2 regions of the Pseudomonas sp. NUPR-001 genome follow, and region 1 is predicted to be linked to the other one. Evidence: riboswitches for the same ligand, from Rfam matches in the RefSeq annotation. Region 1 holds a riboswitch; the other holds the start of a gene.
What was found. Region 1 has a riboswitch for thiamine pyrophosphate ahead of thiC (phosphomethylpyrimidine synthase ThiC). Riboswitches for the same ligand answer to the same signal wherever they lie in the genome.
Positions count from the first base shown of each region.

Region 2: it holds a riboswitch for thiamine pyrophosphate, as region 1 does, so the genes downstream of both, ACP6KB_RS13985 (TenA family protein) here and thiC (phosphomethylpyrimidine synthase ThiC) in region 1, are expected to answer to the same signal.

Region 1 covers NZ_CP197353.1:5,505,947-5,521,857, forward strand. Annotated here, with positions in the region: gene ACP6KB_RS25305 (YqiA/YcfP family alpha/beta fold hydrolase) at 1-390, opposite strand, end outside; gene cpdA (3',5'-cyclic-AMP phosphodiesterase) at 494-1,309, opposite strand; gene ACP6KB_RS25315 (DUF1249 domain-containing protein) at 1,394-1,846, opposite strand; gene ACP6KB_RS25320 (NUDIX domain-containing protein) at 1,837-2,454, opposite strand; gene ACP6KB_RS25325 (RsiV family protein) at 2,638-3,384, shown strand; gene cytX (putative hydroxymethylpyrimidine transporter CytX) at 3,353-4,645, opposite strand; gene thiC (phosphomethylpyrimidine synthase ThiC) at 4,751-6,640, opposite strand; TPP riboswitch at 6,798-6,902, opposite strand; gene ACP6KB_RS25340 (TolC family outer membrane protein) at 7,045-8,484, shown strand; gene ACP6KB_RS25345 (hypothetical protein) at 8,641-9,888, shown strand; gene waaA (lipid IV(A) 3-deoxy-D-manno-octulosonic acid transferase) at 9,901-11,169, opposite strand; gene ACP6KB_RS25355 (LysR family transcriptional regulator) at 11,184-12,074, opposite strand; gene ACP6KB_RS25360 (DMT family transporter) at 12,162-12,494, shown strand; gene ACP6KB_RS25365 (NAD(P)/FAD-dependent oxidoreductase) at 12,548-13,723, shown strand; gene ACP6KB_RS25370 (aldo/keto reductase) at 13,720-14,529, shown strand; gene ACP6KB_RS25375 (metal ABC transporter ATPase) at 14,577-15,539, shown strand; gene hldE (bifunctional D-glycero-beta-D-manno-heptose-7-phosphate kinase/D-glycero-beta-D-manno-heptose 1-phosphate adenylyltransferase HldE) at 15,597-15,911, opposite strand, start outside.
Region 2 covers NZ_CP197353.1:3,087,205-3,103,115, reverse strand. Annotated here, with positions in the region: gene tenA (thiaminase II) at 1-587, opposite strand, end outside; gene ACP6KB_RS13985 (TenA family protein) at 591-1,238, opposite strand; TPP riboswitch at 1,318-1,432, opposite strand; gene ACP6KB_RS13980 (type II secretion system F family protein) at 1,494-2,681, opposite strand; gene gspG (type II secretion system major pseudopilin GspG) at 2,697-3,119, opposite strand; gene ACP6KB_RS13970 (lytic transglycosylase domain-containing protein) at 3,297-3,902, shown strand; gene mnxG (manganese-oxidizing multicopper oxidase MnxG) at 4,121-9,991, shown strand; gene ACP6KB_RS13960 (cytochrome D1 domain-containing protein) at 10,010-11,989, shown strand; gene ACP6KB_RS13955 (SCO family protein) at 11,986-12,651, shown strand; gene ACP6KB_RS13950 (SCO family protein) at 12,648-13,316, shown strand; gene ACP6KB_RS13945 (ABC transporter substrate-binding protein) at 13,325-14,857, shown strand; gene ACP6KB_RS13940 (SurA N-terminal domain-containing protein) at 14,854-15,498, shown strand; gene ACP6KB_RS13935 (response regulator) at 15,728-15,911, shown strand, end outside.

The DNA of each region.
Region 1 (15,911 bases):
TGCAACCTCGAGCTCGGCCAGGGCCTGCACGTGATCCAGGGTCAGCTCCCAGGACTCACCGGTGTAGTGGTTCTGCTGAGTGCCCAGGTAGCCGTCAAAGCGGCGGTGCGGATTGACCGCCGGGTTGACCAGCAGCGCCTTGAGCCCATGGCGCTCAGCCAGATGGGTCGCATAGTAGCCGCCGAGGGAGCTGCCGACCAGTAATGGCGATTCAAGCTCGGCCAGCGCGGCTTCCAGCTGCGCCATGGCGTGGCGCGGGTGATGATGCAATGCTGGCACGCGCAGGCGCTCGCCCAGGCCGATCTGCTGCATCACCGCGACCAGCTGGCAGGCTTTCTTGGATGAGGGCGCGCTGTTGAACCCGTGAATATAGAGAATCGAACCCGTCATGCCGCCCCCAATGCGCCTGAGTTGCCTGGCGATACCAGGCAGGAAAGCGCGCATTTTAGCCTGTTCGACGGCAGATGCAGCAGTTTCACCCATTCAGCAACACTTAATAACCGTCGCCTTCGTAATCGATGGTGAAGGCGAAGTCGGTGACACGGGAAACGCCAGTGTCGATCGAGCCGTCCGCGTGCAGACGCAGCCAGCGATAGCCAGGGGCCTGTTCGCCCACCTTGAAGTCTTCGCTACCCGGCTCGAACTGAATACAAGTAGAGGGCGAGGCCAGCAAGCGCACGCCGTCGCGCCACTGGTCCCATTCCTGATGAATGTGCCCCCATAGCAATGCCCGCACTTGTGGATAACCTTTCAACAGGGCAAACAAGGCGTCGGCGTTGCGCAGGCCGATCGGCGCCATCCAGGCGCAATCGATGGGTACCGGCTGGTGGTGGAAGCAAATCAGGTGGTGACGCTCAGGTGCGGCCTGCAACGACTGTTCGAGTAGTGCCAACTGGCCCTGGTCGAGCACACCGGGTACCGCTCCCGGCACTGCCGAGTTGAGCATGAGGATGCGCCAGTTGCCGATGTCCAGCAGCGGGCTGAGCAAATCGCTGCCCTGCGCCACCCGCTCCATCGGCAGCGGCTCGTCATGGTTACCGGCAAGCCAGCGCGCGGGTGCCCCGAGGCGTGCGGTCAGCTCACGAAAACAGCGATAGGAGGCTTCGCTGCCATCTTGCGACAGGTCGCCAGTGGCCAGCAGCAGGTCAATCTGCGGCTGCTCTTCGAGGACTTTATCGATCACCCGCTGCAGGCTGTCGCGGGTGTTCATGCCCAACAATGTGCCGTGCGCTTCGGCAAATAGATGGCTGTCGGTCAGTTGCACCAGGTGCACAGGGGCGCCACTGGACGGGATAGAGGGTTGCGGCAAGGGCCGACTCCTTGGACGGATTCAGCGCAATTATGGCGGCAAGCGCCGGTTGAGCAAATACTCGAAATCGACCGGCGTCACATTTCAGCGAACGACAGCCAGCTCATGGCCACAGGCCAGGCAATGGCTCAGCCACTCACCCAGGAACAGGTTGAGTTGCGCCTTTTCGTCAGGCTGGTGCATCGCTGCATTCGGGTACGGATAGATGCTGCGAAAGCGCCGGGCATGCTCGGCGCTGACCACTTCGGCCATACGTGCATCGTGATACACCTGCACTTCCAGCTGCGGCACCGGCAGCCAGGGCAAGCTGTGCTCCTGGCGCACGCGCAAGGTGGTGGTGTAGGGGCACGCGAGCACTACATCCAGCACCAGCACGCCGAGCATCTGATCGCCCTGGGTCATACCAATTCGGCGCGAACTCATGGTCGAGCGCATGTCAGGCAACAAGCGCATCAATCGCGCATAGTTAGCCTCGCAAGCAGCCTGCAACCCGACCAGATCGACCCGGTAGCGTTCGCGCAAAAGATTCACGACCATAGCCCCCTGACTTCCTCTCGATTCAAGGCCAGCCACTGCAAGGCAATAATGCTTGCCGCATTGGCAATCAGCCCGTCACGCACGGCCTGCATGGCGTCTTCGAACGCCCAGACCTTGACGCGAATATCTTCACCCTCTTCTTCCAACCCGTGCAGGCCGCCCGCCCCAAGGCTGCTGCACTGGCCCAGATACAGGTGGACAAATTCATCGCTGCCGCCCGGTGACGGAAAGTATTTGGTCATCGGCCACAACGCGTTGAACACAAGCCCAGCTTCCTCCTGCGCTTCACGGTGTGCAACTTCTTCCGGCGCTTCGTCTTTATCGATCAGACCAGCGACCAGCTCGATCAACCACGGATTGCTGACCTTGCCCATGGCACCGACCCGAAACTGTTCGATCAGCACCACTTCATCACGCTGGGCGTCGTAGGGCAGCACGCACACGGCGTCGTGACGCACGAACAGTTCACGGCTGATCTCACGCCCCATGCCACCGGCGAACAATTCGTGGCGCAAGCGCACCCGGTCAAGCTGGTAAAAGCCCTTGAAGCAGTTAACCCGCTCGACGATCTCGACATCCTTGGGCACAGTGTTCGGCGTATCTGACATGGGAATCCTCATTACTTCTGTCACAGCTTCGCGCAATCCTAACCTGCACACCGCCGTGTTTCACCCCTTTAAAGTTGTAGGCCGGGCTGCGAGGATAGACAGCCTGCTGATATTCAGCTTAGTGGCGAACTGAAGGCCTTGCCGACGGTCCAAGCCCGATCACCTTTGCTTGAAAGGATCATCATGACGCTTGCGAAACTGACTACTGTGGCCGTGCTGGCCTTGGCCCTGGGGGCCTGCCAAAGCTGGTTCCAGCCCAACATGCGCACGCCGCTGGAGGTCAAGCGCGACCGCTGGGAACACATCAAACCCGGTTGCACGACGGCCGATTGCCCGCTGGTCAATATCGACACCATTCACTTCCCGGCCAACCCCAAGCTGGATGCGATTGTCGAGAAACGTCTGCTGCAAATGACCCAGGATAACCAGCACAGCGCGCTGCCCAGCTCGCTCAAAGCCTACGAAGAGCAGTTCATGGCCAGCGCCGAGCCGCGCCACAGCAGCTACTTGCAAGCCAAGGTACGCGAGCAGCATGACGGACTGGTGATCATCGAGTTTTCCAGCTACCTGGACACCGGCGGCGCCCATGGCATGCCCGGGCGTGGCTTTATCAACTACTCACGCCAGCAGGACAAGGTCCTGACCTTGCAAGACATGCTGGTGCCCGGCCAGGAAGAGACCTTCTGGAAAACCGCCGAAGAAGCGCACAGGGCCTGGTTGATCAGCACCGGCATGGACAAGGATGCCGAGTTCGTCAAAACCTGGCCGTTCCGCCAGACCCCGCATATTGCGCTGACTTACGGCGCGGTAGTGCTCAAGTACGAAGTGTATGCCATCGCCCCGTATTCCATGGGCCACATCGAACTGAAGATCCCCTACCCGCGCCTCAATGGTGTGATCAAGCCGCAGTTGTTTCCCGGCCGCGGATAACTGACGGCGCAGCCGCCCAGTACACGCACCCTGCCAGCAGCAAGGCCGGCAGGGTCGAACCGACATCAGCGGCGTAATGCGCCAGCACATGATAGGTAGCGACACCACAAGCCCAGGCCACTAGCGCACGCCAGTGCAGGCTGTGGATCGGGCTGGCGTCGCTGCGACGGCGGCGTACGATGAAGTGATCGACCAGCACTACGCCAAACAGCGGGGCAAACACCGAGCCGATCAGCAGCAGGAAGTTCTGGTACTGCGCCAGCGGCGCAAAGCAGGCGATCAGGGTGCACAGCACGCCAATGGCCAGTGCCAGATGCTCGACCTTCAAGCGAATCAGCAGGCCAGTGGATACGGCTGCCGAATGGATGTCGGCAAAGGCTTTTTCCGACTCATCGAGCAGAATCAGCAGCAACGGAATGCCGATACCGGCGCCCGCCAGGGCCAGCAGCAAGGTATTGACTTCGCCCGCCGGGGCAAAGGCCAAGGTGTAGGCCACGCCCAGGCTCATCATCCACACGTTGCCGAGCAGATAGCCCAGCGCCGTGCCGATAAATACCCGACTGCCATGACGGGCAAAACGTGAGTAGTCGGCAATCAGCGGCAGCCACGACAACGGCATGGCAATGGCGATATCGATACCCACGGCCAATGACATCGAACCGTCACCGGCACGCGCCCACAACGCGGCCAGGTCAGCCTTGGCAAACAGGTTCCAGGTCAGCCACAGGCAGGCGCCGAGCAGCAGCCAGATGCCCCATTTACGCAAGATCTTGCGCACGAAGGTCAACGGCCCGCTGACCGCCAGTAAGGTCGCCAAGGCGCCGAACAGCAAGGTCCACATCAACGGGTTGGTCAGCGCGCTGCCTTCACCGAAGGCGCGAGCGCCCAACAGGCTGGCGGCATCGCGCATGACGATAATTTCGAACGAGCCCCAGCCAATCAGCTGCAGCAGGTTGAGTAATGCGGGGAGTCGAGCCCCGTCACGGCCAAGGCTGCGGCGCAATGCCGCCATCGAGGACAGGCCGGTATCGCTGCCGATTACACCCACCGCCGCCAGCAACAGGACGCCCACGGTAGTACCAAGGATGATCGCCAGCACGGCATTGGCCAGGCCCAGGCCAGGGCCGAGCAAGGCGCCGGTCTGCAGGACCATCAGGCCGATGCCGAGGGAAAACCATAGGGAACAGAGGTCGCGACCGCTGAGGACGCGTTGCTGGTTGCTGACCGGATGGTCGGGGGAGAACTGGCTGGGTGTGCTCACAAGGGGGTCTCGACAGGGAGAGAGTTGTTGTTTTGGTTAGGTATCGCGGGGCAAGCCCGCTCCCACAGAGATATTCTGTGGGAGCGGGCTTGCCCCGCGATCGGGTTACACCTTCTTGTACAACTGGCTGCCTTCCTGGCGGAACCGCTCGGCCTGCTCGCGCATGCCATCCTCAACCGCCACATCCACCGCATCGATGCGCTGGTTGGCGGCGTATTCACGCACTTCCTGAGTGATTTTCATCGAGCAGAACTTCGGCCCGCACATGGAGCAGAAGTGCGCGACCTTGGCCGAATCCTTGGGCAGGGTCTCATCATGGAACGAACGCGCGGTGTCCGGATCCAGGCCGAGGTTGAACTGGTCTTCCCAGCGGAACTCGAAACGCGCCTTGGACAAGGCGTTGTCACGGATCTGCGCGCCCGGATGGCCCTTGGCAAGGTCAGCCGCGTGTGCGGCGATCTTGTAGGTGATGATCCCGGTCTTGACGTCATCCTTGTTCGGCAACCCGAGGTGCTCCTTGGGCGTCACGTAGCAGAGCATGGCGCAACCGAACCAGCCAATCATCGCCGCACCGATGCCGGAGGTGATGTGGTCGTAACCCGGAGCGATGTCGGTGGTCAGCGGGCCAAGGGTGTAGAACGGCGCTTCGTCACAGCACTCCAGCTGCTTGTCCATGTTCTCCTTGATCAACTGCATCGGCACGTGGCCCGGGCCTTCGATCATGCACTGGACGTCGTGCTTCCAGGCGATCTTGGTCAACTCGCCCAGGGTCTCCAGCTCGCCGAACTGCGCAGCGTCGTTGGCATCGGCAATCGAGCCCGGACGCAAGCCATCGCCCAGCGAGAAGCTGACGTCGTAGGCCTTCATGATTTCGCAGATTTCGTCGAAATGGGTGTAGAGGAAGTTTTCCTTGTGATGCGCCAGGCACCACTTGGCCATGATCGAACCACCACGGCTGACGATACCAGTCACGCGCTTGGCGGTCAGTGGCACGTAGCGCAGCAGCACCCCGGCGTGGATGGTGAAGTAGTCCACGCCCTGCTCTGCCTGCTCGATCAGGGTGTCGCGGAACAGCTCCCAGGTCAGGTCTTCGGCAACGCCATTGACCTTTTCCAGCGCCTGGTAGATCGGCACGGTACCAATCGGCACTGGCGAGTTACGGATGATCCACTCGCGGGTTTCGTGAATGTGCTTGCCGGTGGACAAGTCCATGACCGTGTCCGAACCCCAGCGAATACCCCAGGTCAGCTTGGCCACTTCTTCTTCGATCGAAGAGCCCAGGGCGCTGTTGCCGATGTTGCCGTTGATCTTCACCAGGAAGTTACGGCCAATGATCATCGGCTCCAGCTCAACGTGGTTGATGTTGGCCGGAATGATGGCGCGGCCGCGAGCGATTTCCTCGCGAACGAACTCAGGGGTGATTTCTTTCGGGATGCTGGCCCCAAAGCTGTGGCCCGGGTGCTGCTGATCAAGCAGGCCAGCGGCGCGTGCTTCTTGCAGCTTCATGTTCTCGCGGATGGCAACGTATTCCATCTCGGCGGTGATGATGCCCTGGCGCGCGTAGTGCATCTGGCTGACGTTGGCACCGGCCTTGGCGCGGCGCGGGTTGCGCACATGGGCAAAACGCAGCTTGGTCAGTTCAGCATCGGCCAGACGCTGCTGGCCGAAGTCCGACGACAGCCCGGCCAGGCGCTCGGTGTCGCCACGCGCGTCAATCCAGGCCGAGCGCACATCGCCCAGGCCTTTACGCACGTCGATGATGACGTTGGGATCGGTGTAAGGGCCGGAGGTGTCGTACACCAGCACCGGGGCGTTGGCTTCGCCGCCGAAGTCGGTGGGGGTGTCGTCGAGGCTGATTTCACGCATTGGCACGCGAATGTCCGGGCGCGAGCCTTCGACATAGATTTTGCGCGAACGGGTGAACGGCTGTACGGACTGTCGATCGACCTGGGCCGACTCACTCAGATTGGTAATATATTTTTCTTGTTTACTCATCACAGGCTCTCCAGACGGCTTCCTAGCGGTGGAATGTCGGGGAGAACCTGAAAGGCACGGACGCACCAAGATCGGTGCTGTGCCAGATGTGCGGTGATGCCTGCAGCGCTTGAGGCTGACTGGACATTCCCGGACCTGACACAAGAGACTCGCCGGGAAAGCGAGAAATCTTGTTCCCTACGCAGGCGCTAACCTGATCAGGTTCAACGGGATCCGGATTATCCGATCTCAGCCTCAACGCAAGGCACCCCGACAAGAACGCATTCAGTCTAGACTGGAGTCGCCTGCAAAGCCAACACTACAAACACAGGCACGATAAATGGCGCAAATGGCAGATTGTTGCAAAGTGTCTGCGCATCTACACTCACCGGTTCAGAAAGACTCATTTGTTCAAGGATCGCCCTATGCTGCGCAAACTTTCACTGGCCCTTGCCGTGTCTTGTGCTACCAACGGAATGGCCTGGGCAGCAGACGTGCCCTTGTCAGCGAAAAACGACTTGGTCAGCGTGTACCAGGAAGCTGTGGACAATAACGCCGATCTGGCGGCGGCCCGTGCCAACTACGGCGCACAGAAAGAAGTGGTACCGCAGGCCCGAGCAGGCTTGCTGCCCAACCTCTCGGCCGGCGCCGAAATGCAGAACACCCGAACCAAGCTTGACGACCCGTCGATCACCTCCAACCGCAGCGGCAACTCCTGGTCGGCAACCCTGGCTCAGCCGGTGTTCCGTGCCGATCGCTGGTTCCAATTGCAGGCCGCTGAAGCGGTCAACGAGCAATCCGCGCTGGAACTGTCGGCCACCGAACAGAACCTGATTCTGCAAACCGCCGAAAACTATTTCTCGGTACTGCGCGCCCAGGACAACCTGGCCTCGACCAAAGCCGAAGAAGCGGCGTTCAAGCGGCAACTGGATCAGTCCAATGAACGCTTCGACGTCGGCCTTTCCGACAAGACCGACGTGCTGCAGTCCCAGGCCAGCTACGACACCGCCCGCGCCAACCGGATCGTGGCACAGCGTCAGGTTGACGACGCGTTCGAAGCGTTGATTACCCTGACCAACAATTACTACAACTCGATCCAGGGCATACGCCATACCCTGCCTGTGCAGGTACCGGTGCCTAACGACGCCAAAATCTGGGTTGAAACCGCAGGTAAACAGAACCTCAACCTGCAGGCGACCAACTACGCTGTCACGGCGGCAGAAGAAACCCTGCGCCAGCGCAAGGCCGGGCACGCGCCGACCCTGGATGCCGTGGCGCAGTACCAGAAAGGTGACAACGACAACCTTGGCTTCACCAACCCCAACCTCGGCGGCCGCATCAGCGGCGACGTAGAACAGACCACCGTTGGCCTGCAACTGAACATCCCGATCTACAGCGGCGGCCTGACCAGTTCGCAAGTGCGCGAGGCCTATCAGCGTTTGAGCCAGAGCGAGCAGCAACGCGAAAGCTTGCGCCGCCAGGTGGTGGAAAACACCCGCAACCTGCACCGTGCGGTCAACACCGATGTGGAACAGGTGCAGGCGCGCAAACAGTCGATCATCTCCAACCAGAGCGCCCTGGAAGCCACCGAAATCGGTTATCAGGTCGGTACTCGTAACATCGTCGACGTACTCGATGCCCAGCGCCAGCTGTATACCTCGGTGCGCGACTACAACAACACCCGTTACGACTACATCCTCGACAACCTGCGCCTGAAACAGGCGGCGGGTACCTTGAGCCCGCAGGACCTGACGGACCTGAGCCGTTACCTGAAGCCCGACTACAATCCGGACAAAGACTTCCTGCCGCCAGATCTGGCCGCCCTGGCCAAGGCCAACTTCGACGCCCGTCCGCCGGAAAACTGAGTTCAAGCCATACCTGCATCAGGGGCATCGCAAGGTGCCCCGCTACACCCCTCCTGCCGTCCCGGCAACTCTCATTTTTACCAGTTTCGTCCCTTCTGGCTGGCTCGTAGGCTAAACCCGGCAACCTTCACTTCACTTGCACGGGACGCGATCAGCATGAATACGCTCAATGAACTGAGTCCAACCTGGCTGAGCAAGACCGCATTCGCCAGCAGCATCGGCACGCTTTGCCCGACCAAAGACAACAAGATCCTGGTATTCAGCGACTCCGATACGGAAAAGAGTGACGTCTTCATCGGCCGCCTGCTCAGTGACGGAACGCTCGACCGCAGCTTCCAAGGCACTGGCTTCATCAAACACGTGTTTCCGTGCGTTGAAGGCTCCTTGTTTTTTGCACTGAGCGCTCATCAGCAAAGTGATGAAAAAATCTTTCTGGTCGGCACTATCGTCGGCCCCGAGGCCCTGTACCCCGCAGCGGCAAGGTTCGAGGACTCAGGCAAGGCAGACCCTAGCTTTGGCGAAGGTGGCTTTGCGGTGTTCGCGGATAAGTCCGTGGCCAGGAAGGCTGGCGCGCAGACCATTGCCGATCTCAGAACCCTTCGCGAGCAGCCTTCCAACGCGCACAACGTCAACGCCTCACGCCTTGCCGATGGCGGCTACCTGATTGCCTCTGCCGAAATCGGTTACCTGCTCGGCGTCACAAAAGATGGCACGCTCAACACCGCGTTTGGTGATAACGGCTACCTGCGCCCAAAGCTGGAGAACGCTGAGGTCATAGAGCTGCAAAGTGCCATGGTGTTTGGCGAGCGCATTTATGTCGTGGGCTATGTGAACGCCTCCGGGGTCATTGCGTGCTTTACCCTGGACGGAAAGCGTGATGACACGTTCGGCGAGCAGGGTGCTCGCTCTATCCCGATCGCCGATGCCAATCACGTGCGACTGACTAACCTGAGCAGCGCAGCAAGCTTGCTCAACCTCATTGGCTTTGCTAACACCAGCACGCAAAGGAACGGCGCATTGCTGACTCGCCTGACCACCGAAGGCGCGCTGGACACTAGTTTCAACACCGGCAAGCCCGTGCTGCTGTACCCGGACGGCAGGCAGGCCGACTGCCGGCATGTCGCGTCAGGGCAGAACCAATCGCCCGATAAACCCATTTACATCGTCGGCCAGACCACCCTGCAAGATCAGGGTGATCCACGCTTTTACGCAGCCGCCTACCAAGCCAATGGCTCCCTGGATAACAGTTTCACCCCTGGAGGTTGGGGCCTGGGACCTGGGCGCTCAACGGCCCTGGGCATGTACCTGGGTTCGCAGAACAACATGCTGCTGTGCGGAACGGCCCGCGACGCCAACGGTACCTATGAAGGATTCGTGGCCAGTTACACACTCAACGGATCCTGACCCGCAGCCGAGTCAAAGCAGCCGACCCAAGCCTGCCAGCAAGCGCTGCAAAGCGCCCTGGTTGGCTTGCATGATTGCCAACCCTGCCGCCCCCATGCGCTGCGCATCACGTGGCAACTCGATCAAACGCCGTACGGCAGCTGCCAGCCCTTGGGCATCGTCCACTTCCTGCAAGGCTCCGGCGTCACGTAGCATTGCGGCAATTTCCAGGAAGTTGAACAGGTGCGGGCCGCTCAGCACGGGCAACGACAGCGCCGCAGGTTCCAGCACATTGTGCCCACCGTTGGGCACCAGGCTGCCGCCGACAAAAGCGATGTCGGCCAGGGCATAGAGAAACAACAGCTCGCCCATGGTGTCGCCAAGCAGCACTGCTGTCTGTGCTGTCACCACTTCGGCGCTGGAGCGGCGCACGGTGGGGAACTGCGCCGCACATAACGCGTACACCGCATTGAAGCGTTCGGGATGGCGCGGCACCAGGATCAGCAAGGCATCGGCATGATGCTCAAGCAACTGGCGGTGCGCGGCCAGAATCACTTCGTCTTCGCCCTCGTGGGTACTGGCGGCAATCCACACCGGGCGCTGACTGGCCTGCCACTGCTCACGCAAGGCGCGGGCGCGCGGCAACAACTGGTCGTCGATACGCAGGTCGAACTTGATCGAGCCGGTCACTTCCACACAGTTCGGGCGCGCACCCAATTGGCGAAAGCGCTCGGCCTCGGTCTCGGTCTGCGCCGCGATCAGGCTCATTTCTGCCAGCATCGGCCGGGTCAACCCGGCGAAGCGTGCATAGCCACGGGCCGAGCGCTCAGACAAGCGCGCATTGGCCAGGGCCACGGGAATGCCGCGTTTAGCACATTGGTGGATATGGTTGGGCCACAGCTCAGTTTCCATGATCACCGCCAGCTTCGGCTGCACGTGATCAAGAAAACGCCCCGCCGCCCACGGCAGGTCATAGGGCAGGTAACAATGCTGAATGCGCGGCTCATCGGCGAACATCGCCCGCACCCGTTCCGAGCCAGTTGGCGTCATGCAGGTGATGGTGATCGGCAGCTGTGGATAAGCCTGCAACAACGCACGAATCATCGGCGCCGCTGCGATGCTTTCGCCCACCGACACCGCATGCACCCAGATCCCGCCGCGGCGCATCGGCGGCAGGTTCATCGCAAAGCGTTCGCCAATGCGCTGGGCATAGGCCGGTGCCTTGCGCGAGCGCAGGAACAGGCGCAGCGCAACCAGCGGCAGGCCCAGGTGAAACAGCAAGGTATAGAGTGTTCTGTTCATGGCGCCGAAGTGTACTAGCCAATCGCTCGCAAGTGCACTGCGAAGCGCTCGGCCAGCCACTGCGCGGCAGGTCCGAGGGGTTCATCGCGGCGCCACACCAGCTCCACCACCAAGGCGGGCGGCGTCCATTCACTGATCAGTTCAACCATCTGTTCATGGTAGGTCGGGTACTGCACCACATGCCGGGGCAACCAGGCCCAGCCCAGACCACGCATCAGCAATTCGGCCATTGCGTAGAAACTGTCGGCCCGCCAGACCTGCGGGCTGATCGGCTCGCCTCCGGGGTAACCACTTTCCTGTGGGGCGATCAGCAACTGCCGATGGCGCGCCAGTTGCTGCCGATTGACCCGGCCGAGCTGCGCCAAGGGGTGGTTGACGGCACATACAGTGACCATCTCCACCTTGCCCAAGGCACGGCGTTCCAAGGCCGGCGGCATGCGCTCCGGACGAAACAGCAAGCCCAGGTCAGCGCGGCGCTCGACCAGCTTGCGCGCCACATCGCCCTGGGCGCCGCTGGCCAGTTGCACTTCCAGCAAGGGGAACTGCTGCGCCAGCTCATCAAGGCTGTCGATCACCGGTTGATAGGGCATGGCTTCGTCCTGAGCAACGCGCAGTTGCGCTTCTTGCCCACGCATCAGTGCCAGCGCCCGGCCGTCGAGGCGCTCGCATTGGCGCAACAGTTCACGCGCCTCCTCCAGCAACGCCGCACCCGCCTCGGTCAAACGCGGCTGACGGCCGCTGCTGCGCTCGAACAGGGTCACGCCCAGATCGGCCTCAAGCAAGGCAATGGCATTGCTCACCGCCGATTGCACTTTGCCCTGAGCACGGGCCACCGCTGAAAACGAGCGCTGCTCGGCCACGCCGACAAACAGCCGAAGTTGTTCCAGATTCCACTGTTGCGCCATGCAACCTATCTCCAGAAAAGATAGGTAATGACTTTACCCCAACCAGGCTTGCTCTAAAATGCCCAGCCAGAACAGAGGAACACCGACATGAACGCCTACACCTACCTGGCTATCGCTATCTGCGCCGAAGTCATCGCCACCGCCTCGATGAAGGCCGTCAAGGGCCTGAGCACGCCTCTGCCCTTGTTGCTGATGATTTGCGGCTATGCCGTGGCGTTCTGGATGCTGACCCTGGTGGTGCGCAGCATTCCGGTGGGCATCGCCTACGCCATCTGGTCGGGCCTGGGGATTGTCTTGATCAGCGTTGCCGCACTGGTGATCTACGGGCAGAAGCTGGACATCCCGGCCATGCTCGGCATGGCCATGATCGTCGGCGGCGTGGTGGTGATCCAGGTCTTCTCGAAAACCGCCGGGCATTGATTGCGCTCACAGGCTGTATACTGGGCTTCTGTCCAAGCTTGTGAGGTGCATGCATGCCATCCGTTATTTCCACCGACGTCCTGATCGTCGGCGCAGGGGTCGCAGGCCTCTGGCTCAACGCTCGCCTGCGCCGCCTGGGTTATTCGACGGTGGTGGTGGAACGCGCCAGCCTCGGTGGCGAGCAGACCCTCAAATCCCAGGGGATCATTCATGGTGGTGCCAAGTATGCCCTGCATGGCGCGCTGACCGGTGCCTCTGAAGCCATTGCCGATATGCCGCGGCGCTGGAGTGAAGCCCTCAATGGCAGCGGCGAGCTGGACCTGACCGGTGTTCGTCTGTTGTCCGACGCGCATTACCTGTGGTCGCCCGGCACCATCGCCGGCAACCTCACCAGTTTCTTCGCCAGCAAGGCGGTACGTGGCCGCGTTGACCAGGTCAAAGGCGAGCAACTGCCCCCTGCCCTGCAAGACCGCGCGTTCAAGGGCAAGGTCTACCGCTTGGCCGAACTGGTGATTGATGTCCCCAGCCTGCTGACCCGACTCGCGCAACTGGCCGGTGACAGCCTGCTGGCTGGCGAGCGGATCGAACCTGTGCAAGAAGCGGGCGAACTGGTCGGCTTGCGCGTCGATGGCCGCGAGATCCGTGCTCAACGCATCGTCCTCAGCGCTGGCGCCGGCAATGCTGCCCTGCTCGAAGCCATCGGCCTGAGCCAGCCGGCCATGCAACGCCGGCCGCTGCACATGGTCCTCGCCAAGGGCCCTAGCCTGAAACCCTTGTATGCCCATTGTCTGGGTGGCGGCCCGAAACCGCGTATCACCGTCACCAGCCACCCTGCTGCAGACGGTCAGTGGGTCTGGTACCTGGGCGGCGACTTGGCCGAAGCCGAGGGTGTAGCCCGTGAGCCCGACGCACAGATTGCGGCGGCGAAAAAAGAAGTTGCCCACCTGCTGCCCTGGATCGATCTGAGCCAGGTGCGCTGGGCCACCGTACGTGTCGATCGCGCCGAACCCGAGCAATCTGGTTTGGTACGCCCGGACAACGCCTTCCTCGCCGAGCAGGACCGCCTGCTGGTCGGCTGGCCGACCAAGCTGGCGCTGGCACCGGACTTTGCCGACCGCGTGTTGAGCAGCCTTGAACGTGACGGCATCAAACCCGCCGCCCAGGCCGCCCTGCCTGACCTGCCCAAACCACCCCTGGCGGTGCCGGTCTGGGAGCAATTGCTGCCATGAGCCTGCCCACCCTGCACGCCCTGCACCGCCCGCTGGGCAGTACCGGATTGCGCGTCTCGCCGCTGGGTCTGGGCACGGTCAAGCTGGGCCGTGATCAAGGGGTCAAGTACCCCAATGGCTTCACTATTCCCGATGACGATCAAGCCCGCCTGCTGCTGGCTCAGGCCCGCGAGCTGGGCATCAACCTGATCGACACTGCGCCGGCCTACGGCCACAGTGAAGAGCGTCTCGGCCCGCTGCTGCGTGGCCAGCGCGAGCAGTGGGTGATCGTCAGCAAGGTGGGCGAGGAGTTCGAAAACGGTCAATCGCGCTTCGACTTCAGCGCTGCCCACACGCGCTTTTCCATTGAGCGCAGCCTCAAGCGCCTGGAAACCGAGCAGATCGATCTGGTGCTGGTGCATTCTGATGGCAACGACCTGCACATCCTCGAACACGAGGAGGTCTACCAAACCCTCGAAGCCTTGAAGCAGGAAGGCAAGATTGGCGCTTTCGGCTTGTCCGGGAAAACTGCAGCCGGTGGCTTGAAGGCGCTGGAGCGCGGCGATTGCGCGATGGTCACCTACAATCTGAACGAACAGGCAGAGCGTCCGGTACTCGACTATGCCGCTGAGCATGGCAAAGCCATCCTGGTAAAAAAGGCCCTGGCCAGCGGACACGTCTGCCTCAGCCCGGGTGTTGACCCGGTGCGTGCCAGCTTTGAACTACTGTTTAGTCACCCGGGTGTGAGCAGTGCGATCGTCGGCACCATCAACCCTGTGCACCTGGCGCATAACGTCGCCACCGTTGCTGACGTATTGAATCGCTGACGCCAACGCCGCCGTCGCGGCCGACCCCAACGCAAGAAGGAGCCGACATGCCGCGAACGCTGATCCGCAAGAATCCGAGCAACTTCAAAACCCTGCCACTGCACGTCGAAGCCAGCCCTGAGGGGCTGTGCTACCAGAGCATCGGCAAGCCTCAGAACTTCAGCCAGACCCAACAGCGGCGCAAGCAGATCCACCTGGCCGACACCCAGCGCTTTGCCGTTGAGCTGGCCAACCTGGGGGTTTCTGTACGCCTGACCCTGCACTGGCAGAACCGTGACTACTGGGTATTGGTGCGCCAGCGCCGCCAGGACCGTGGTGACGTGGTGTTGAAGCTGATCTCTGGTTATGTGCCCGCCCAGGAACTGAACCTGCCGCTGCACACGGCTATCCAGGAAGTAGCCGAGGAGTGCTTGCTGGAAACGCCAGAAGGCTGGTTAGGGGGGCGCTTTAACGACACCTGGTTACCGGCTCCTTACGCCGATGCCCTGCACTACCGTGAAGCGCTGCCTTTTGTGCTGACCCCGCAATCTGGCGCGGCAAGGCCGGTGCACTGCGCCAACCTACAACTGCTGGAACGGCCCAGGGCTTACGTGCATCTGCCGACAGCGTCACTGCAGTTGATCTATGACCTGCGCCTGCAGGTACCACGCGAAGCCAAACCGCTGAGCCTGTTTCATGTCGACGAGCGCCTTGAAGGCAACCAATTGGTCGCCCGCCTCAATCGCTCCCGTCCCGACTTGTACCTGATGCCGTTGGAGGATGGACATCCTCGCGCCGAGCTCTACACCTTGAAGAAAGACCGCCTGGTACCGGCGAGCACACGCGGCCTGTACCTGGCAGAAAGCTTTGCCCGGCAAGAGGGATGGGTGGTCAGGGATGAACGGGTACGCTGGAAGGACTGGGTCAGCCAGCAAGGGCTGGCAGTGCCGAAAGCGGACAGCGGGTTGCAGCGTTTGACGGGCAAGGCCCGGGAGTTGTTGCAGCTGGCGCGTGGTGGCGTGCGTAAATAGCTTCGCGGGGCAAGCCCGCTCCCACAGTGGGAGCGGGCTTGCCCCGCGAAGGCTTGATCAGTTTTTGCGAATCTTCTCGACAATGGCCGTGGTCGAGCTGTTTTCCACCAGCCCCAACACCTTCACCGTGCCGCCGTAAGCCTTGACGATATCGGCGCCAACCACCTGGTCGATGCCGTAATCCCCGCCTTTGACCAGCACATCGGGCTTGACCTGGCTGAGCAGGTTTTCCGGCGTACCTTCAGGGAAGCTGATCACCCAGTCCACCGCGCCAAGACCGGCCAATACCGCCATACGCCGATCCACACTGTTGATCGGTCGGCCAGGGCCCTTCAGACGGCTGACCGAGGCGTCATCGTTGACCGCGACGAT
Region 2 (15,911 bases), 2.4 Mb from region 1:
TCTTCGAAGCGCCGCTCGGTCATGGTCCGTGCCGCCAGGTCATCCAGATGCGCACGGGCCGCCGTCGCCACACCCTGGTAGCCGGCACCGGCGTATTCGGCAATCCAGTCACGGTACGGATGATCCGCCAGCGCTTCGACGCCATCGGGGGTCAGGTTGCGACCAATCTCGGCGTAACCAATGACACATGGCGCCAAGGCTACGTGCAGATCAAGCAGATCACCGGCCGCGCCGCAATCCAGCACAAAGCGGGTGTAGGCCACGGTGGCCTGGTGCTCCGGCGTTGCCGCCAGTTCCTCGCGCGACAAGCCCCAGCGCTGACACAGACGCACATGCAGCTCGGTTTCATCGAGAATCGCCGCCAACCCGGCCTGGGCAGCGCGGATGTCGTCGAGGGTGCGGCTCTTGTACGCCGCCAGTGCCCAGGAGCGGGCGAACTGAATCAGGAATAGATAATCCTGTACCAGGTAGTTGCGAAACGCCGGTTGGGCGAGGGTGCCTGCGCCCATCTGGCGAACGAAGGCGTGATCGACGTAGCTGTTCCAGTCGCTGCTGGCGGCCTGTTTCAGGCGTTCGAAGATGTCCATGAGTTACCCCTTGATGTCGTAGGCCGCGTCGAAAAAGTCCTGCTCCAACGCCACGGCACGCAGGAAGAAGTCGCTGCTGATCTGCGCGTGCGCCGGGCCGACTCGATCGAGCTCGGCGCGCAGGAAGGCGACGAAGTCCTGAAAGTCCGGGTTGTCGTGCAGGGTGATCCACTCGGCATGTTCGAAACGTGGCGGCAGTGGTTTTGTCGCCCGCAGCGCCCAGTCCAGGTACAGCCCTTCGGCAACGTTGAGCACCGCCAGGGCGGCAGCATAAGAGCGGGTTGCGGCAGCTTCGCGCATGAGTGCCTTGAAACCCGCGGTCGGTACCGAGTCGGGTGCTTCCAGACGCTGCGCTTCACTAACCCCCAGGGCCTCGAACGCGCGCAGGAAATAGGTATTTTCTTCACCCGAGATCGCTCCGGTGAAACGCCCCAGACGAATACGAGCGTCGAAGCTGTCGGCACTGGCAATCGCCGCCCCCAGCAAGGCCAGGAAGGCGTCGATGAAGCGGTGGTCCTGAATCAGGTAGTTGACCAGCACGGCATCGTCGAGGGTGCCGTCGAGCAGTTCGTTGACGAAACGGTGCTCGATCGATTGCGTCCAGCGCGGTTCGCTCTGGCGGCGGAGGGCTTCGGTGAAACGTTCGGTCATGGTGCTGTCCTTGAAGTGGGCGACAGCGAGACCAGGCAAATCAGACATCGGCGGCCTCGCAGTGAGACCGGCAAAAAGGCAGGTTGGCAATCCCCATCCCTTCGCCGGCATGATCCGGATCAGGTTCGAAGGGTCACCGCGCTGCAGCTGTCAGCGGTTTCTCAGCCCGTTGCCGGGCTCCCCTTGGTGGCCGAATCTATACAGCAAGCGCGCAGGATTGTCACGTTGCACAGCGCAAGGCGGGTATTCAAAGCGCTAGTGAATACTGGAGGCCAGTTCGAAAATCGGCATGTACATCAGGATCACGATCAGGCCGATCAGCAGGCCGATAAAGGTCATTAGCAAAGGCTCGAACAAACGCACGAACCACTCGATCCAGCGGCTGATTTCTTCGTCATAGAAGTCGGCGCTGCGCTCCATCATCTGCCCGAGGTTGCCCGACTGTTCACCGGCGCGCAGCAGGCGCAGTGACACTGGCGTCACTAACTGCCCGGCTTCCAGCGCGGCAGACAACGAAAGCCCTTCGCGGACCCGCTCGCAAGCGCATTCCAGGCGCTGTTTGGCGGCGGCGCCGAGCAGCCCGCGGGCCATTTCCATGGCGGTCAGAATCGGAATGCCGCCTTGCAGCAGAATCCCCAGCGAGCGGTAGAAGCGCGCCAGTTCATACATCACCAGTCGCCGGTGCAGAGCGGGCAGACGCTCCAGCTGGCGGTTCAGCCAGCGGCGTACCCGAGGGTCGCGGCGCAGCACGAACAGGCTGCAGATCAAGCCAAGAAAGCCCAGCCCCATGGGTGCCTGGTTGGCATGCAAGAACATCCCGGCCTGCATCAGCCAGCGCGACAACCACGGCAGTTCGGTGCCCAGGCCTTCGAACACCAGGCTGAAACGCGGCACCACATAGCCGAGCAAAAACAGCACCACGCCACCCCCGACCAGTAACAGCAGCAAGGGGTAGATCGAGGCGCTGACGATCTTCTGCCGGACTTCGTCCATGCGCTGGCGGTAAGCCACATAGCGCCCCAGGGCATCGCCCAGGGCGCCGGTTTTCTCGCTCGATTGCACCAGGGCGATATACAACGCCGGGAACACACTGGGTAACTGGCCCAAGGCCTGGGAGAACGATTTGCCTTCATAGAGCAGGCGCACCAGTTCGCTCAGGGTCTTGCGAGCCTGCGGCGCGGCTTCTTTCTCAGCCAGGCTTTCCAGTGCGTCGATCAGCGGCAGGCCGGCATTGAGCAGGGTGGTCAGTTCCTGGCTGAACAGCACCAGGTCAAAGGTTTCCGCCCGCCGCCAGCGCAGGCGGGTAAAGCGCTCGCAGTTACGCACGCTGACCACCCGCAAGCCTTGTTGCTCGGCTTGCAGGCGGGCTTGCCCGGCGTCCTGGGCGTCGAGCGTCAGCAACACCACCCCGGATTTCCCCAATGCCTTGAGCTCGTAGCGCATGTGCTGATCCTCTGCTTACTGCCAGCTGGTGACCTCGGCGTTTTCACCTTCGCCGCCAGGTTGACCGTCTTTGCCCATGGAGAGCAGGTCGTACTCGCCGTTTTCACCCGGTTGGCGGTAGATGTAATTGCGCCCCCACGGGTCTTGCGGAACCTTCTTCTGCAGATACGGGCCCGACCAGCGTGACTCGTCACTGGGGGCGCTCACCAGCGCCTGCAGGCCTTGCTCGGAACTGGGGTAATGCCCCACCTCCAGGCGGTACAGGTCCAGGGCCTTGCTCAGGCCTTCAATCTGCGCTCGGGCCACTTTCGCCTCCGAGCGCCCCAGCTGGCTGAAGTACTTGGGGGCGACGATACCGGCGAGCAGCCCCAGTACCACCAACACCACCAGCAGTTCGAGCAGGGTGAATCCCTGTTGCGCGAGTTTTTTTTTATTCATGACCAGGCCCTCCATCGTACGCCTGCAAGGGCTTATGCAATTGCCGTGCGCGTCTGTGGCAAGCCTTTGCGCCACGGGCCCGGCAAGGCGGCACAGTGCTTGCGTCAGTGGATAAAAGCCTCGGCAATCGGGGCATATGCCCCACTTTTCGGGGAATGCAACGGGGAGGGTGGCAACATGCACTGGCTCACTGCAGGAATGTTTATCTGGTTCGCCTGGACGCATCCGGTTCAGGCCGATGTGTTCATCTCTATCAAGGCCGACGGCAGCTACGTGCTGTCCAACGTCCACCGTCCCGGCCGCACCTATCAACGGGTGATCAGCGAAGCGACCACCAGCGTGGCCAGTAGCGACCAGGCGCAGTTGATCACCGGCATGCCGTATGCCGAGCTGGTGGCTGAGGCGGCCGAAGCCAACGACTTGCCGGCGGCGCTGCTGCATGCGGTGATTCAGGCCGAGTCGCGCTACAACCCCAATGCCCGGTCACCCAGCGGCGCGGTCGGCTTGATGCAACTGATGCCCGACACGGCACGCGAATTGGGGGTCAAGAACTCACTGGACCCAGCGTCCAACCTGCAGGGTGGTGCGCGCTACCTCAAACGCATGCTCACGCTGTTCGACAACGACATCACCCTGGCGGTGGCCGCTTATAACGCAGGCCCCGATGCGGTGATGCGCCGTGGGCGGGTCGTGCCGCCGTACGCCGAAACGCAACGCTATGTGCCGAAAGTGCTGCGCCAATACCGGCGCCTGCAGGGCCTGGCCATGGATGCCCCCCTGTAGGAGCGGGCTTGCCCCGCGATTGCTGTGTGTCAGTGACGCAGCATCGCGGGGCAAGCCCGCTCCTACAGGCAACCCCCGAATAGTGGGGAATAACGGGGAATAAGCCCCAATTGAGATTCATTCGCTGCGGGATGTTGTTGATAAACAAGAACAAAAAAGAATGGCATGAGGCTTGCTGAAGCCTCTTCAGAGTCCACTTGCACCACCTGAGGCACGCCATGAAGACTCCGATCAAAGGCTCAGTCCTGACTTCATTGCTGTTCACTGCCGCCACCTTTGGCTGGCAATCAGACAGCGAAGCTGCCGTGCGCTGCGAGCGCAATCTGGTAGCCAACGTGGTGGCGCTGGATCAGCCACTGATGTTCAACCGCCTCGGCGCTCAGAATGCCAACGGCATGATGTTCGCCCTGCGCCGCGACGTGGTGGATGACAAGCAAGTGTCGCTGGACCACGGCGGTGCCGCGGTACCGGGCAAGGTCACGTTGCGCCCGGACAAGCGTCCGCGGCCGATCGTGCTGCGGGTTGCGGCAGGCGACTGCCTGACGGTGAACCTGCAAAACCTGTTGGCCTACCAGGCCAACCCGAACAAGCACGGCATTGACCACGAAGAAGAAAACGAAGGCGAAGAGAACGAGGCCGAAGAGAACGAAGGCGCCGAAGGTAATGAACAGGGTGGTGAGCATGGCTTTGTCGTCGATGACCAGGTGACCGACCGTCATGTCGGCTTTCAGGTCAACGGCCTGCAGGCGGTCAACAACATTGGTGATATTGCTGCCAATAGCGGGCGCAATGGCAACTTCCTGATTGCCCCGGGCGGTAGCCGCAGCTACACCCTGTACGCCGAGCGCGAAGGTGCATTTGCCGCCACCAGCCAGGGCGCTACCTTTGGCGGCCAGGGCGGTGCCGGTAACGTCGCCAACGGCCTGTTTGGCCAGGTGGTGGTGCTGCCGAAGAATGCGCGTACCTACCGCAACACCCTGACTGAAGAAGAAATGCGCCTGGCCACCACGGGCCGCGCCCCTACCGGCCAGCCGATCGTTGACTATCAGGCCCGCTATCCACAGCGCGAGCCGTGGATCCGCGAAGGCAAGGCCGGCTCGCCGATCATCGCCATGGTCGATGGCAGCGAGATCATCTCCAGTGAAACCGATGCGGTGGTCATGGGCCCTAACAGCGATGGCAGTTTTCCGGCCTCGACCTACCCGCTGGAAAGTATCGGCAAGCGTAACCCGGCGATACCCAACCGCCTGGAGCCGTTCCGCGACTTTGCCGCGCAATTCACCGATGAAGCCGCCGCCACCCAAGCGTTCCCCGGTTATTGGGCAGACCCAGTAATGGGCCATGTGCTGGAGCCGACCCGCGACTCGTTCATGATCAACTACGGTTCGGGTGGCATGGGCGCCGAAGTGGTGGCCAACCGCCTCGGTGTCGGGCCGATGCACGACTGCCTGTCGTGTGCCTATGAAGAGTTCTTCCTCAGCTCGCACACCGTGGGTGACGTGGCGATGCTGGTGGATGTACCGGCCAACGTCGGCCTGGAAAACATTCGCCCGGGGCAAACTCCCAGCGCCGACCAGGTCGGGGTCAAGGCCACCATGGCACTGTTCCCGTCAGAACCGGCCAACGTCAACCACAGCTACATCGGCGACTTCGTCAAATTCCGCAACACGCACAATGGCCACGAACAGCACATCTTTCACTTGCACGGCCATCAGTGGTTGTTCAACCCCAACGACGACAATTCTGACTACGTCGATGCCCAGGGCATTGGCCCGGGTGTGGGCTACACCTACGAAATCGCCAACGGTGGCTCGGGCAACCGCAACCGCGTAGCCGGTGATGCCATCTATCACTGCCACTTCTATCCGCACTTTGCCCAAGGTATGTGGAGCATGTGGCGGGTGCATGACGTGTTCGAAGAGGGTACCCGCCTGGAAGTCTCCAGCCAGGGTGCCGATGGCTATCACAGTGAACCGTATGCCCTGCGCAGCGGCAAACCCGCTACCGGTGCGCGCGCCTTGCCAGACGGCGAAATCATCGCCGGTACTCCCATTCCCGCGATCGTGCCGCTGCCTGGCAAAGCCATGGCACCGATGCCTGGCAAAGTTGCGGTAATACCAAAACTGGCGCAAACCCTGGTGGCTGAAAACGATGATGACGAAGAAGAGGGCGACGACGACTCCGGTCATCACGACGCTGCTCCGCGCGCTGTGGGCTCGGTGGCCCTGGTGGACCGTACCGATGCCAACCGCAACGGCGACGGCAGCCTGAAAAACCCTGGTTACCCATTCTGGATCGGTGGTATTGAAAGCACTGTCGGTCAGCGCCCGCCAACTCCGCCGTTGGACATGCTTGACCCGGCCAAGGCGCAAGCACTGAAAAGCTCGGGTAATGCCTTGTGGGCCAACCTTGATCCGGGCCAGGTCGATGGCTGGGATGGTGGTTTGCCACGCCATGCCCTGGATGGTATCTCCGCCGGTGGTGCGGCCGATGTCACTACCACGGCGCTGGATTTCACCAAGCAGATCACCAAGGCCAAGGCCGTGTTCCTGCCGGAGGAGGGTACTGACGTCGAGCAAGCGGCGATGCAGTTCCACTCCAAACTCGAACACCCCAGCTATGCCGTGTTGCCGGGCAATCAGACCGTGCCCCGCAACTTCCGCACCAACGGTGCATTGCCGACGGCCGGCGCTCCGTACTTTGAACCGTGCATGGACGACCGCGCCAAGCGCCTGACCGTGGCCGCCGGCCTCGGCGAGTTTGCCAGTGGCGAGCGCCTGGATGGCATGAGCTTCACCGGCTCCTCGACCTTCACTGCCGACCACCCACGGATCTACAAGGGCGCCAACATCCAGTTCGATGCGGTGTACAACAAAGTCGGCTACCACTTCCCGCAGGCACGCATCATCGCCCTCTGGGAAGACGCTTGGCCGGTGATCAACAAACAGCGTCCACCAGAGCCGCTGGTGATGCGCATGAACACCTTCGACTGCACGATGTACCAGCACACCAACCTGATTCCATCGTTCTACGAGATGGATGACTATCAAGTGCGCACGCCGACCGACGTGATCGGCCAGCACATTCACCTGCCAAAATGGGACCTGACGGCCGCCGATGGTTCGGCCAACGGCTGGAACTACGAAGACGGCATTCTGTCACCCGGTACCGTGGTGGAACGCATCGAGGCCATTCGTGAATTCAACGAATGCACAACCGGTGATCCACGCGAAGGCAGTGCCGAGTGCCCGGTGGCCAAGTCGCACCCGTTCTTCGGTCGCTATGGCCGGGCCGACTGGCTGGGCGCGCGTACGGCGATGCAGCGCTGGTTCGCTGACCCTGTGGTCAACGTGCACAACGTCGACCGTGGCCTGGGCACCATCTTTACCCACGACCACCTTGGCCCATCGACTCACCAACAATTGGGGCTGTATGCCACTGTCTTGGCCGAGCCTGCAGGGTCGACCTGGTATCACGCGGAAACCGGCGAACAGCTGTACAACCCGGCGCTGCGTCAGGACGGTGGTCCGACCTCCTGGCAAGCGGTGGTGAAAACGGGCGACCTCGATGGCGACGGTCGTAACGACAGCTACCGTGAGTTCTTCCTGGAGTACAGCGACTTCCAGCATGCCTATGAAGCTGGGGTGTATGTGGGTGCAGGCCCTGATGGTATCCCCAATGGCCAGGCGTTCCCGGCCACTGCCGACACCTTCCGTTTCGCCATCAACCCGCCTGTACGCCAGGCTGCCTCGAACCTGCTGGAGTCGGTGGTCGAATCGCGTGGTGGCTTGTTCCCCGGCTGCCCATCGCGGCCTTGCCCGCAAGCCATATCGGTGGATGACCCTGGCATGTTTGTCGTCAACTACCGCAACGAGCCGCTGGCGCTGCGGGTCTATGACCCGAACAAAGTGGGCCCGGATGGCAAGCGCGGCATGCAGGCCGATGGCATGGGCGGCGACCTGGCGTTCGCCATGCAAAGCCGCACTGACCGTGCAATCCCGGCGATGAACCTGTCGCCAGCGCTGATCACCTCGGCGGTTGGCCCGACCGGTGGCACCACCCAGTTCCCACCGCACATCAACAAGGGCGGTGCCGAAGCAGGGGACCCGTTCACGCCGATGCTGCGTACCTACTCGGGTGACAACGTGCGTCTGCGGATGCACGCCGGTGGCCACGAAGAGGAGCACAACGTAACCCTGCACGGTGTGAAGTGGCTGCAGAACGGCTCGGGCTTCGGTAACAGCTCCAACTCGGGGTGGAAATCCTCGCAGATGGTGGGTATCTCCGAACAGCTGGGCTTTATGGCGCCGGTGTCGATGATCTCCAGCTCGTCGTCGCCTAACGGTGACTACCTGTACTCGCTCGATGCCGCCCACGAAGGTTACTGGAACGGGATCTGGGGGGTAATGCGCAACTACACCACGCAACGCAACGACCTGTTCGCCTTGCCGAACAACCCGCAACCGATGGCTGCGCGCAACACCGTGGCGTTCGACGGTATCTGCCCACGCTTCACCGCCAACCCCAACGGCATCGGTACCCGGGCAACGGTGCAACGCAGCTATGAAATAGTGGCAGCACTGGCCAACGACATCCTGGGCAATCCACTGGGGGTCAGCATCAACGACCCAAGCGGTGTCGGTCAGCACGTCGGTGGGCCGCTCAAGGCCAATGGCGGTACCCTGGTGTACAACAGCCGTCGCACCAGCATCCCGCAGGTGACGGTGACCGACCCTGAAGACGGTGAAACCTTCACCATCGGTGGTCACAGCGGTCCGTTGCATGATCCGACCGCGATCATGTACGTGCGCAAAGCCGATCTCGACCCGGTTACCGGCAAGCTCAAACCCGGCGTACCGATCGAACCGCTGGTACTGCGTGCGGCAGCAGGCGATTGCTTGAAAGTGACCCTGGAGAACCGCCTGCCGTTGGTGATGCCAGACCTGCCAAGCACCGCCGTGATGCAGAACGTGGTCAAGCGTGATCGTCAGGGCAGCGAGGGCTCCACGGCGTTCAACAACAACCTGATGCGCCCATCCAGCCACGTTGGCCTGCATGCGCAACTGCTGGCCTATGACATCACCAAGTCTGACGGTGTCAACGTCGGCCAGAACCCGGTGCAAACCGTACCGCCACGGGCCGGTAGCAGCGGTGCCTACCCAAGCAAGGTGTACCAGTACTATGCCGGGCACCTGGAGCGTGAAGGCAAACCGGTAACGCAGACCGGGCGTGCGGTGGACAACATCAACACCACCGCCATCGAGTTCGGCGGCCTCAACATCACCCCGGCCGACGTCATCAAGCAGGGGCAGAAGGGCCTGATCGGTGGCATGAGTATCGTGCCGCAAACCGCTACCTGGACCGAAGACAGTGCCAGCCGTGCCTCGGCCACCGTGCAGGTGCCCGGGCAGCCGGCCTACCGCGACTTCGCCACCCTCTGGCAGCGTTCACTGAACATGCGCTGGGCGGATGGTCGGCCGGTCGAAGGTATCGCCACGGAAGGTAATGGTGTGCCGGGCGATCCGAAAGACAACTCGAACATGGCCATCAACTACAAGACCGAGCCGCTGTGGTTCCGCTTCGGCCTGGCTCCGGATGCGCCATTCGGGCACGCCGACGGCAACGGCTGGGCCGATGTACCCAACGCCCACATGGCCTACAGCAACGCCCTGGTCGGTGGCGATCCACAAACGCCAGTGCTGTGGGCCAAGCCGGGTCAACCGTTCCGCAACCACGTGCTGATGCCGACCGGGGGGAGCCGCGGCATCACCTACCAGCTCGATGGTCACCTGTGGCCACTGCATAACTACCAGGCCGAGAAGCAGGATGTCAGCGGCTACCCAAGCAACCTGCCGGGGATCGGTTCGGTGCGCTTCGGCTTCAACCCGCAGGCGATGTTCATCGGCGCGCAGGAAAGCGTGCTGCCGGCGGCGCACTTCAGCTTCATGGTGCCCAGTGCCGGGGGCGGCAATGCTGTACCGGGCGACTACCTGTTCCGTGACTATGCTGCCTATGGCAATGCCTCGGGACTGTGGGGGCTGCTGCGGGTCACTGAAGAAGCACCACCGACTACACCGCCAGCGCAGTAAGGGTGAGGGGGAGAGGTCATGAATAAAAAAAATCGACCGTTGTACCTGGGCCTGATGGCAGGTTTGACCCTGATGGGCCTGGGTATCAGCTACGAGAGCCTGTGGTGCGACCCGCGTAGCGAGTTGTCCGAGAGCGATCCGCAGGCGCTGCACCGGCTCAGCCGTGATGGGGTCACGGTTGAGTTCGAGGCAAAGCCGTTGGGCAGTGATGGGGTGCTGACCGAGGGCGCATTTGCCAATGTGCGCTTCAAAGTCACAGACCAGAACAGCGGCCAGCCACTGTCGGGCGTTTCGCCCGGCGCCTGGCTGGACCCAGCACTCACCGGTGACGCGGCCAAGGACCGCAATAAAAGCTGCAAAGCGCGGGTGGCGCTGTTTCTCAAAAGCAGCATCGGCGCCCGACCGTTGCTCGACCTCAACAGCTACTTCCTGCTGGTGCTGAACAAGGATGCCAGCCTGACCGTGATCGATCCGTCGGTTTCAGTCGGCGGGGTGACCAGCACCCTGGCGCGCATCGAACTGCCGGGTGTGCCCATGGACTGGGTGGCGAGCAGCGACGACAAGCAAGTCTTCGTGTCGATGCCCGAGCGCGGTGAAGTCGCCTTGATCGACGCTGCGACCTTCCAGCGCGTAGGCAGCATCGACGCCGGCAAGCAGCCGCTGCGGGTGGCCTTGCAGCCCGACCAGCGTTTGTTGTGGGTCGGTAACAACGCCAGCGATGCGGCGCACAGCGGCGTCACGGTCATTGATGTGAGCAGCCGCAAAACCATGAAGTTCTTTGCCACCGGCAGCGGTCATCACGAAATCGCCTTCAGCGCCGACTCACGCTATGCCTTTGTCAGTAACCGTGACAGTGGCACCTTGAGCGTGATCGATGCCAGCGAGATGCGTCTGGTGAAAACCCTTAAAGTCGGCTCGCATCCGCTGTCAGTGGCCTATTCGCCGCTGTCCCAGGCCGTCTATGTGGCCGATGGGCGCGACGGCAGCATCAGCGTGATCGACGCCCGCAGCCATGAACTGCGCCATCGCATCGAAGGCAAACAGGGCCTGGGGCCAATGCGCTTTAGTAGCGACGGACGCTTCGGCATCGTCCTCAACACCCTGGAGAGCCAGGCGCTGGTGATCGACGCCAGTACCGACCAATTGATCCATAGCCTGCCGGTGGCGGCCGAACCCTACCAACTGACCTTCACCAAGGCCTACGCCTATATCCGTGGCCTGGCGTCTTCGAAGGTCACCATGATCAACCTCAGCAGCCTTGGCCAGGGCCGCCAGCCTATCGTCCAGGGCTTTGACGCTGGCGCCGCAGCACCGCGCCAGGCCGGTGACCTGCCATTGGCCCAGGGCCTGACCGTGGCCCGCGACGAGAACTCGGTGTTTGTGGTCAACCCGGCAGACAACACCACCTACTTCTATGCCGAAGGCATGAACGCGCCGATGTCGGGTTACGCCAACCGTGGCCACAACGCCCGTGCTGCGCTGGTTATCGACCGCAGCCTGCGTGAAGTGTCGCCGGGGGTGTACAGCTCGACGATCAAGCTGCCCGCTGCCGGTACCTTCGATGTGGCGTTCATGTTGAATCAGCCGCAGATCATTCATTGCTTCAGCACCGAAGTGGCTGCCTCCGCCAGCGCACCGCACCGCAAGCTACCGCAGGTGGAGTTCTTGCTCGAACCCAAGGTGGTGGTGCAGGGCACTCCGTTCACCGCGCGTTTTCGCATCGTTGAAGGCGATGGCAAACCGCGCAATGGCATCAAGGACCTGAGCGTGCGCTACTTCCTCGCACCGTCGTCACTGCCGCGCGACAGCCGTGTGCATGAAGTTGGCGACGGGGTGTACGAAGCACCGCTGGAGCTGGCCGAGGCCGGCGCCTGGTACCTGCATGTGCAAGCACCGTCGCTGGGCAGTGCGTTTGCCGAGAAAAACTACACCAGCCTGCGGGTGCTCCCCGCTGCGGCTCAACAAGCGTCCGACTCGGGTTCAAGGAGTGTGCGATGAAAATGCTCGATCGCTGCAGACTGTTCAGCCTCTGCCTGTTGGCCGCCAGTTGTGGGCTCGCCCAGGCCCATGGCGGTGTCGATCATAGCGGCCACAACGATCACAGTGGTCACACACCACCCGCGGCGCATCAGGAGAAAACCTCGGTACGCTTTGCCGACGTGCAACTGCTGGATCAGAACGGCATGCCGGTACGCCTGGAGAAGGACCTGGTCGCCGACCGCCTGGTGGTCATGGGCTTTATCTACACCAGCTGCACCACGGTATGCCCGGTGGTCTCGTCGATCATGGGCAAGGTGCAGAAGCAACTCGGTGGACGGGTCGGTGATGAAGTGCAACTGGTGTCGATCAGCGTTGACCCGCAACGTGATGACGCCAAGCGCCTGCAGGATTATGCCAAGGCCTTTCAGGTCGGCCCGGGCTGGAGCTGGCTGACCGGCTCACCCTATGCCGTGACGGAAACCCTTAAGGGCCTGGGCAGTTTCAGCGCCAACCTCAGTGAGCACCCGCCGCTGATCCTCGTCGGCGATGGCCGCACCGGCAAATGGACACGCTTCTACGGCTTCACCGACCCGGCCCTGCTGGTCACTGAAATCGACCGGCTCAGCGCGCGCCGGGTGCACGCCAAGCACACGGCCATCGCCCAGGAGGTGCAACCATGAGCACTACAACTGCACACCGTACGGTGATGCGCGGTGTCGACTGGGTGGCGCTGGCTGCCTGCCTGTGGATCCTCAGTTCCGTGGCGTTCGCCCATGAAGGCCACGCGCCGGAGGCCAAGCCTGCTGCCGATCCCGGCGCTGGTGCGGTCACGCCGACCACGGGAACCCATGACGCCCAGACGTACTTCACCGACAGCCTGGTACAGGACCAGAACGGTCGCTCGCTGCGTTTTTACAGCGATGTGCTCAAAGACCGGGTGGTGCTGCTCAATGTCATCTTTACCCACTGCAATGACGCTTGCCCGCTGATCACCCGCAAATTGCGCGAGGTGCGCGAGGCGCTGGGCGAGGAGGCCGCCAGCAAGGTTACTTTCGTTTCGTTGAGCAGCGACCCCACCAACGATACCCCGCAAGTGCTCAAGGAATTTGCGCAAAAGCAGGGCGTGGATGGCCCCAACTGGCTGTTCCTGACCGGCGACAAGGCGCAAATGGACCTGGTACTGATGCGCCTTGGTCATTTGATTCCCAGTCCTGAGCAACACTCAACCCAGTTGATCGCCGGTGATGTGGCCAACAAGCGCTGGAGCAAGATTCGCCCGGATGCACCGCCCGTAGCCATCGCTCAACGCCTGCAGTTGCTCTCGCAACCCCTGGCTGGGCGTTGATTATCATGATGAGTTCACTGCGCGCCGCCTGCCTGCTGCTGATGCTGGCCATCAGCAGTCTCGCGCTGGGCCTGGAGCTGACACCGGCGGAACTGGCGGGCAAACGTTTGTATCGCGAGGGATTGTCGAGCAGTGATGCGCAGGTGTCGGCGCGGGTCGGCGCTGCCGACATGCTGGTACCCGCCAGTGTGGTGCCGTGCGGCAGTTGCCATGGTGCCGATGGCTTGGGGCGTGCCGAAGGCGGTGTGCGCCCGCCGGTACTCAGTTGGCAACGCCTGGTGGTCGGGCAGGGGCTGCGTCAGGTCAATGGCCGCAGCTACCCGGCCTACACCGAGTCCAGCCTGGCGCGAGCCATTCAAGAAGGCCGCGACCCGGCAGGCAATCAGTTGGACCCTGCCATGCCGCGCTTCGTGCTGAGCATGGCCGACCAGCGCAACCTCAATGCCTACCTCAAGCGTCTGGCCGATGACCGTGACCCCGGCGTGGAGGAGCGTACCTTGCGCCTGGGCACCTTGCTGCCTGCTGAAGGCAGCCTGGCGTCTTCGGCACGCATAGTGGCGGCGGTGCTTGAAGACCGTATCGCACAACTCAATCAGCAGGGCGGTATCCATGGCCGCCAATTGCAACTGATTAACCTCGATCCGGGGCCTGACCTGGTTAGCGCCGAACAGGCGCTGACGCAACTGCTCGAACAGGAACAGGTGTTTGCCTTGATTTCACCTTTGGCGCCAGCGCTTGACCCAGTGTTGGCGCAGCGCCTGGAGCAGGCGCGGGTGCCCTTGATTGGCGCGGCACCGGTGCTTTCGCGCAGCGCGCAGATTTTTGACCCATTACCGGGGCTGGATGACCAATTGCTGAGCCTGGCGGACTATGCCCAGCGCACGCTGACGCTGCAGCAGGCCGCTACCCGGATTGTTTACGCCGACCCGGCACAGACCGGCCTGGCGCAACACCTGGAGCAGCAGCTACTGCAGCGGGGCTGGGGCAATGTCAAAGCGCAGCCGCTGGGTGAGCAGGCGCCAGACGCGCAGGCGGTGTTCTTCCTGGGGCAGGCCGACGATTTCAGCCGTCTGACCGATCAACTGCAGCAGAGCCAGCGCACACCGTATCTGTTCGCCGCCGCCAATCAGGTCTCCAGCCAGTTGCCGCGGGTACCTGAGGCCTGGTCGCGACGGGTGTTTCTGGCCTATCCCTTTGTGCCCGGTGACTGGACCGCAGCCGGTAGCGAGGCGTTGAGCCAGATGCGCGCGCGCCAGGGCCTGGACGGCCGCCAAGGCGTGTTGCAAGTCAGCACCTGGTGCGCGGTGCAGTTGCTTGGGGACGCGCTTAAACAGGCGGGCCGTGATGCCAGCCGGGAAAAGCTCATGCAGGCCCTGGAAAGCCTGCACGACGTGCACACCGGGCTCACCCCGCCGTTGAATTTCGGCCCGGGGCGGCGTCAGGGGTTGGCCGGGGCGCATGTCGTGACCCTGGAAATGCCTGGCCCGGTGTTTTATCCGGTGGCGGCCTATCGTCCTGTCAGTGAAGGGGGTACACCATGAAACTACTGACATTGTTGCTGTGCCTGCTGGCGTTGCACGTGCAGGCTCAGGACGGCCCGGCGGCCGCGCAAGTCAACGGCGTGGCGATCAGCCAACTGCGCCTGGAGCGCTACTTTGCCGACTACCTGCAAGCACAGGGCAGGGCGCTGACCAGCATTCGCAACCCCAGCGTGTACAAGCGTTTGCGTGAGCAGGCACTCAGCGACCTGATCGACAAGGAACTGTTGTGGCAGGAAGCGCAGCGTCAGGGCATCAGCGTCGGTGACGACCAGGTTCAGGCGCAGATCGAGCAACTGCGCCAGGCCCTGGGCAATGCCAAGCCGTTCGAGCAGCGCCTGGCCGATGCCGGGTTTGACCGCGACAGCTTTGCCGATTACATCCGTCATGAACTGGCAGCCCAGCAGGTGTTCATGCAAGCCTCCCAGGTACCAGAGCCGGCCGTGGCCGAGGTGCGGGCGTTCTATCTGGCCAATGCCGATGCGTTAGCGCAGGTGCAGAACCAATCCGCTGCTGGCTCGGTCGAAAATGAACAGGGCATGGAACTGGCCAAACGTTTGCTGGTCGATCAACAACAGTCGCAGGCGCGTTTAGCCTTGCTGCAGCGTCTACGTGACGCCGGGCAGGTGCAGCGACTTGACTGACGACTATTCTGACCCCCAATGTTGGGGATACCAGTAGAGGCAAAACGCCATCCGGCCCCCAGGATTGGGGGAGAGGATATGGCCTATTTGCGTCTACGCTTAAAGAATCAACGACATAGCACATTGATGAGCGCCGTTACCGGTCTGGCACGAAGCATGCGTAAGCCTATACAAGGTCGCACTTCGGCAGACCGGGAAACCGGACCTGTGATGTTTCAAGGAGTCGACCTTGGTTAACACAATATTGGTAGTCGATGACGAACAGACCCTTGCGGGCAATATCCAGGCTTACCTGGAAGCGCAAGGCCTGAACGTCCATGTTGCCCACGACGGGGCCAGTGCCATCGGTGAAGCCGAACGCACCCAACCTGACGTGATAGTGCTCGACTTCCGCTTGCCCGACATGGAGGGGT